Regions from separate parts of the Streptomyces sp. Wb2n-11 genome, predicted to be linked through region 3. Evidence: riboswitches for the same ligand, from Rfam matches in the RefSeq annotation. Region 3 holds a riboswitch; each other region holds the start of a gene.
The links. A riboswitch is a leader RNA that binds a small molecule or an ion and turns the genes downstream of it on or off. The one in region 3 is predicted to bind thiamine pyrophosphate.

Region 1: linked by a shared signal. The riboswitch ahead of thiO (glycine oxidase ThiO) and the one ahead of BN1555_RS08400 (thiamine ABC transporter substrate-binding protein) in region 3 are both predicted to bind thiamine pyrophosphate.
Region 2: linked by a shared signal. The riboswitch ahead of thiC (phosphomethylpyrimidine synthase ThiC) and the one ahead of BN1555_RS08400 (thiamine ABC transporter substrate-binding protein) in region 3 are both predicted to bind thiamine pyrophosphate.

What each region holds. Positions count from the first base shown of each region.
Region 1 covers NZ_CVPB01000001.1:5,195,332-5,197,587, reverse strand. The annotation lists gene BN1555_RS23660 (NAD(P)/FAD-dependent oxidoreductase) at 1-555, opposite strand, end outside; gene BN1555_RS23655 (avidin-fold protein) at 625-966, opposite strand; TPP riboswitch at 1,018-1,130, shown strand; gene thiO (glycine oxidase ThiO) at 1,128-2,256, shown strand, end outside.
Region 2 covers NZ_CVPB01000001.1:3,597,372-3,599,627, reverse strand. The annotation lists gene thiC (phosphomethylpyrimidine synthase ThiC) at 1-1,285, opposite strand, end outside; TPP riboswitch at 1,278-1,415, opposite strand; gene BN1555_RS16370 (YibE/F family protein) at 1,487-2,256, shown strand, end outside.
Region 3 covers NZ_CVPB01000001.1:1,917,160-1,919,415, forward strand. The annotation lists partial or broken gene BN1555_RS08395 (ABC transporter permease) at 1-191, opposite strand, end outside; gene BN1555_RS08400 (thiamine ABC transporter substrate-binding protein) at 230-1,333, opposite strand; TPP riboswitch at 1,407-1,510, opposite strand; gene rlmN (dual-specificity RNA methyltransferase RlmN) at 1,551-2,256, opposite strand, start outside.

The DNA of each region.
Region 1 (2,256 bases), 3.3 Mb from region 3:
GGGCAGGGTGCCCGCGAGCGGCCGGTCCGCGGCCTCGACGACGGTCACCGCGCAGCCCGCCTCGCGGGCGGCCGTGGCGAACTCCGCGCCGATCCAGCCCGCCCCGACGACCACGACGTCGTGCCGCCGGCCGAGCACGGGCCGCAGCCGCGCGGCGTCGTCGAGGGTGCGCAGGAGGTGGACTCCGGGTACGCCTTCGCCGCCGGGCAGCGTGAGGGGCAGCGCTCCGGTGGCGACGACCAGCACGTCGTACGGAACGGGGCCCGAGGGCGTGTCGATCTCGTGCGCCCCGGGGCGCACGCCCGTCACCTCGCGCCCCAGGTGGAGTTCGATGCCGAGCGCCTCGAAGTCGACGTCGAAGGCCGACTCCTCGGCGTGGCCGAGCAGCACCGCCTTGGACAGCGGCGGTCTGTCGTACGGCTGATGCGGTTCGGCGCCGATCAGCGTGACGGAGCCGGTCCAGCCCTGCTCGCGCAGGGACACCGCGGTCTGGACACCGGCCATTCCCGCGCCGACGATGACGACGCGCCGCTCTGTCTGCCTCTGCTCGCTCACCCGGTCACTGTAGGACGGCGCGTTCCGCCGCCTTCGCCGGGACCGCGGAGGAAGACCTCCGGCGCAGCGTCACAGGGGCAGCTGCTCGACGACGCTCGTCCCCCTGCCCTCCTGGGACTCCCAGGCCCAGGTCTCCTCCAGCCGCACGCGCCCGTCGGGGAGGTCGACGACGGTGGACGCGCAGTGCCCCGACGAGGTCGTGCCGTCCTGCTTCAGCTGTACGTAACGGAAGTCCAGCGCGTCGCCCTCGCGCGTGCCGACGAGACGGCCCCGTACGACGTCGCCGCCCGTGTACTCGGCCCAGATCCGGCCGCCCTCCTCGTGGTACGTGAACCGGGTCCGTGTCCCGACCTGGCCGGGCGCCTGGTCGGCGACCGGCGAGAGGACGAGTCCGTCGAGCGAGCGGGCCACAGGAGTTGCTCCCTTACAGCGCGTCGGGGCCTGGCGTTAGGGTGGCCACCGTAAAGCACTCGCGGGAGCCCGGACGTACCGGGCTGAGAGGGAGGCTGGACGGCCTCCGACCGTACGAACCTGATCCGGGTCATGCCGGCGAAGGGAGGGGCTGGACGCCCATGCCGCGTACATCGTCAGACGTCCTCGTCGTCGGGGGCGGAATCATCGGCCTGGTCACGGCCTGGCGGGCGGCGCAGCGCGGGCTGCGCGTCGCCGTCGCCGATCCGCAGCCGGGCGGCGGGGCCGCACAGGTCGCGGCCGGAATGCTCGCCGCCGTCACCGAACTCCACTACGGGGAGCAGACGCTCCTCGGCCTCAACCTCGCGTCCGCCGAGCGCTATCCCGCGTTCGTCGCCGAGCTGGAGGCGGCGAGCGGGCAGGCCACCGGTTACCGCTCCTGCGGCACGCTCGCCGTCGCGCTGGACACGGACGACCGCGCCCACCTGCGCGAGCTCCATGCCCTGCAACGCCGCTCCGGGCTCGCGTCGGAGTGGCTCACGGGGCGCGAGTGCCGCCGCCTGGAGCCGATGCTCGCGCCGGGCGTGCGCGGGGGCCTGCGGGTGGACGGTGACCACCAGGTCGACCCGAGGCTGCTGGCCGCAGCCCTTCTGACAGCCTGTGAGCGGGCCGGGGTGGTCTTCCACCGCGGCTGGGCCGAACGGCTCCGTGTCGTACGGGAGAGGGCCGTCGGCGCCGTACTGGCGGACGGGACGGAGCTCACCGCCGGCCAGGTGGTGCTGGCGGCCGGAAGCCTCAGCGGCCGGCTCGCGGGCGTACCGCGGGAGGCGCTGCCGCCGGTACGGCCCGTGAAGGGGCAGGTGCTGCGGCTGGCCGTGCCACGCGCGTACGCGCCCTTCCTGAGCCGGACGGTGCGTGCCGTGGTGCGGGGCAGCCACGTCTACCTCGTACCGCGCGAGAACGGCGAACTGGTCGTCGGGGCGACCAGCGAGGAGCTCGGCTGGGACACGACGGTCACGGCGGGCGGGGTGTACGAGCTGCTGCGCGACGCGCACGAGCTGATGCCGGGCATCACCGAGCTGCCGCTGACGGAGACCCGCGCGGGGCTGCGGCCCGGCTCCCCGGACAACGCGCCGCTGCTCGGGCCGACCGCGCTGGACGGGCTGCATCTGGCCACCGGGCACTACCGCAACGGGGTGCTGCTCACGCCGGTCACCGGCGATGCGATGGCCGCTGTCCTGGCCGGCGGGGAGCTGCCGGACGAGGCGCGTCCGTTCAGCCCGCTGCGTT
Region 2 (2,256 bases), 1.7 Mb from region 3:
CCACGTCCGTCGTGAGCGGACCGAGCGTGTAGAAGGGGGCCTCCTCGCAGATCTCCTGCTGGAGGTCGATGTTCTCCTTGATCTTGTGCATCGGGACGTGGCCCGGACCCTCGATCATCGTCTGCACGTTGTGCCGCTTGGCGATCGTGTTGAGTTCCCCGAGCGTCTTCAACTCGGCGAACTGCGCCTCGTCGTTGGCGTCCGCGATCGAACCGGGCCGCAGGCCGTCGCCGAGCGAGTACGTCACGTCGTACGCCGCGAGGATGTCGCAGAGCTCCTCGAAGTTCTCGTACAGGAAGCTCTCCTTGTGGTGCGCCAGGCACCACGCGGCCATGATCGAGCCGCCGCGCGAGACGATGCCGGTCTTGCGGCGGGCGGTCAGCGGGACGTACGGCAGGCGCACGCCGGCGTGGACCGTCATGTAGTCGACGCCCTGCTCGGCCTGCTCGATGACCGTGTCCTTGTAGATCTCCCAGGTCAGCTCCTCCGCCCGGCCGTCGACCTTCTCCAGGGCCTGGTAGAGCGGGACGGTGCCGATCGGCACGGGGGAGTTGCGCAGCACCCACTCGCGGGTGGTGTGGATGTTGCGGCCGGTCGACAGGTCCATGACCGTGTCGGCGCCCCACTTGGTCGCCCAGGTCATCTTGTCCACCTCCTCCTCGATGGAGGAGGTGACCGCCGAGTTGCCGATGTTGGCGTTGACCTTCACCAGGAACCGCTTGCCGATGATCATCGGCTCGATCTCCGGGTGGTTGACGTTCGCCGGCAGGACCGCGCGGCCCGCCGCGATCTCGTCCCGTACGACCTCGGGCGCCACGTTCTCCCGGATCGCCACGAACTCCATCTCGGGCGTGATGTCCCCGCGACGGGCGTACGCGAGCTGTGTGACCGCCTGGCCGTCGCGGCCCCGGCGGGGCTGGCGCGGACGGCCCGGGAAGACCGCGTCGAGGTTCTTGAGGCCCCCGCGCGGCGAGGTGTGCTTGATCCCGTCGTCCTCGGGGCGGACCGGGCGGCCCGCGTACTCCTCGGTGTCGCCGCGTCCGATGATCCAGTTCTCGCGCAGTGGCGCGAGTCCGCGGCGTACGTCCGTCTCGACGGTCGGGTCGGTGTACGGGCCGGACGTGTCGTAGAGCGTCACGTCCTTCCCGTTGGTGAGGTGCACCTGACGGACCGGCACGCGGAGGTCCGAACGCGAGCCCTCGGGCCCCGCGACGTACCCCTTGTGCCAGCCCGGCTTGCGGCCGTCCTGGCCGGTGGCAGGCGTGTGTGCATCCGCTGTGGTCATGAGACCTACTCCCTACGCCGGCATTACCCGGTAACAGGTTCGGCGGTCGGCGCAGCGGCTTCCGTACGTATGTCCGTACGGAGGTCAGCGCCCTCTCAGCCCGGTGCTCCGAGCTCCCGCGTGTGCAAAGGTGCCCCCACGCTAGCGTCATCTCTGGCGCGCTGACCAGAGGGCCCCCTCCGTTCTTGCGATGATCGGTCGGTGACGTCCCCCCAGCCAACGCCCGAAATCCATGGCCACACCCACAGCCACGGGCCCGCCGCGCCCGTCTCCCAGCACCTGCGCAAGGTCATCGCGGCCGTGCTGATCCCCTTCGCCACGGCCGTTTTCGTCGGCCTCGTCGTGCTCTGGCCGGGCGGCGCGCCCGAGCACGAGCGCACGGGTGTCGGTTTCGACCGGCAGACCGTGTCGGGCAAGGTGACGGATGTGCAGCAGGTCGACTGCAAGGACGTGAACGCCGCCCAGGTGCCCCCTACCGGCGACACGTCCACGCCGTCCGGTCGCGAGGCCCAGCAGGCCCAGCAGGGCACCTGCGAGCGGGCCACGATCGAGGTCACGTCCGGCAAGGACGAAGGCCGCACGTTCACCGAGATCGTCCAGCCCGACGCGCCGAGACAGCTGAACGAGGGTCAGGGCGTGGTGGTGGCGTACGCGCCCGACGCGCCCCGCGACCTCCAGTACTCGGTGACCGATGTGGACCGCGGAATCCCGATGGCCCTGCTGGCCGGGATCTTCGCGCTCGCGGTGATCGTCGTCGGCCGGATGAAGGGCCTGATGGCACTGATCGCGCTCGCCGTGTCCTTCGCGATCCTGACGCTGTTCATCCTCCCCGCGATCCTCCAGGGATCGAATCCGCTGATCGTCGCGGTCGTCGGGGCGAGCGCCATCATGCTCATCGCGCTCTACGCCTGCCACGGCCTGACGGCCCGTACGTCCGTCGCCGTCGTCGGCACGCTCATCTCACTGCTGCT
Region 3 (2,256 bases):
AGCAGGGTCAGCGCCGTCGAGGCGAGCGCCTGCCAGGTGGTGAACCACAGCACGTCGAGGATGGCCGGGTCGGCGAGCACCTCGCCGATCCGGCCGAGCCGCCAGACGCCGTCCACCTGGAGCCCGCGCCCCACGATCGCGGTCACGGGGTAGGCGAAGAAGACCGCGAAGAACGCGACGGGCGCGGCCATCAGGCCGAGCCGCACCGCGCTCCCCCGCATGTTCTTGGCTACTTCAGGACGAGCGAGGACCACGACTTGACCCACTGCTCACGGTTGTCGGCGATCCTGTCGGGGGCCACGGTCTGCGGCTTGTCGACGACCACGCCGTGCTCCGTGAACAGCTCCGGCAGCTTCGTGTCCTCGACCACCGGGTTCACGAACATGTTCAGCGGCATGTCCTCCTGGAACCTCTTCCCGATGAGGAAGTCGATGAGCGCCTTGCCGCCCTCCTCGTTCTCCGCACCGTTCAGCAGCCCCGCGAACTCGGTCTGCCGGAAGCAGGTGCCGGTCGCGACACCGGTCGGCGCCTCCCCGGGCTGCGGCTCCGCGTACAGCACCTCCACCGGCGGGCTGGAGGCGTACGAGACGACGAGCGGCCGGTCGGCCTTGGTCTTCCTGCCGCCCGCGGAGCCGGAGAACTCCTCGTTGTACGCCTGCTCCCAGCCGTCCACGACCTTGACGCCGTTGTCCTTCAGCTTCTTCCAGTAGTCCTGCCAGCCGTCGTCGCCGTACTGCCCGACCGTGCCGAGCAGGAAGCCGAGGCCGGGCGAGGAGGTCGCGGCGTTCTCGGTGACGAGGAGGTTCTTGTACTCCGGCTCGACCAGGTCGTCGAAGGTCTTCGGCGGCGCGAGCTTCTTGTCGGCGAAGTACTTCTTGTCGTAGTTGACGCAGATGTCGCCGGTGTCGACGGGTGTGACGCGGTGCTTGTCGCGGTCGAGCCGGAGCTCGGCCGGCACCTCGTCGAGCCCCTTGGCCTCGTACGGCGTGAAGATGCCGTTGTCCAGGGCCCGCGAGAGCAGCGTGTTGTCGACGCCGAAGAAGACGTCGCCGCGCGGGGAGCCCTTGGTCAGGATCTCCTGGTTGAGCGCGGCGCCCGCGTCCCCGCTCCTGAGGACCTTGACGGTGTAGCCGGTCTCCTCGGTGAACGCCTTCAGTACGGCGTCGGATGCGTTGAACGAGTCGTGGCTGACCAGCGTCACGGTCTTGGATCCGCCGCCCTTGCCGCCCTTGCCGGAACCGGAGTCGTCCGACCCGCCCCCGCACGCGGCGAGCGTCGAGACACCGAGCGCGGCGGCCACGGCGGTGACCGCGAGCTTCTTGGTGGTGTGCACTGAATTCCTCCTGGGATGGGACATCCAGGAAGAGACGCGGCCCTGCCCGCGGAAAACGGGCAGGGCGCAACAGCTCGAGTAGTGACCGAACTTCCTACCCAGAATGACCTGGGCGAGGTTCAGAGGGTCTGCGGCGTGCCGCACTCTCAGCGCTGTGGCGCTCCCCTGTCGGAATATGAAGATGTGCGGCCCACGGTACACGGGCCCTCTGACATGCCTATCGCTCGGTGGCCGCCAGCTGCCCGCACGCTCCGTCGATCTCCTGGCCACGGGTGTCCCGTACGGTCACGGGTACGCCGTGGGCCGCGATCGCCTCGACGAACGCCTTCTCGTCCTCGGGACGGGAGGCGGTCCACTTCGAGCCCGGGGTCGGGTTCAGCGGGATCAGGTTGACGTGCACCCGCTTGCCCTTGAGCAGGCGGCCCAGCAGGTCACCGCGCCACGCCTGGTCGTTGATGTCGCGGATCAGGGCGTACTCGATGGAGATGCGGCGGCCGGACTTCTCGGCGTACTCCCAGGCCGCGTCCAGCACCTCCCGGACCTTCCAGCGCGTGTTGACCGGCACCAGGGTGTCGCGCAGCTCGTCGTCGGGCGCGTGCAGCGAGACGGCGAGGCGGCACTTGAAGCCCTCGTCGGCGAACCGCAGCATCGCCGGCACCAGACCCACGGTCGACACGGTGATGCCGCGCTGCGACAGCCCGAGGCCGTCCGGCTCCGGGTCGGTCAGGCGGCGGATCGCGCCGACGACCCTCTTGTAGTTGGCGAGCGGCTCACCCATGCCCATGAAGACGATGTTGGACAGCCGTGCGGGACCGCCGGGAACCTCTCCGTCGCGCAGCGCGCGCATGCCGTCCACGATCTGGTGCACGATCTCGGCGGTCGACAGGTTGCGGTCGAGCCCGGCCTGTCCGGTCGCGCAGAAC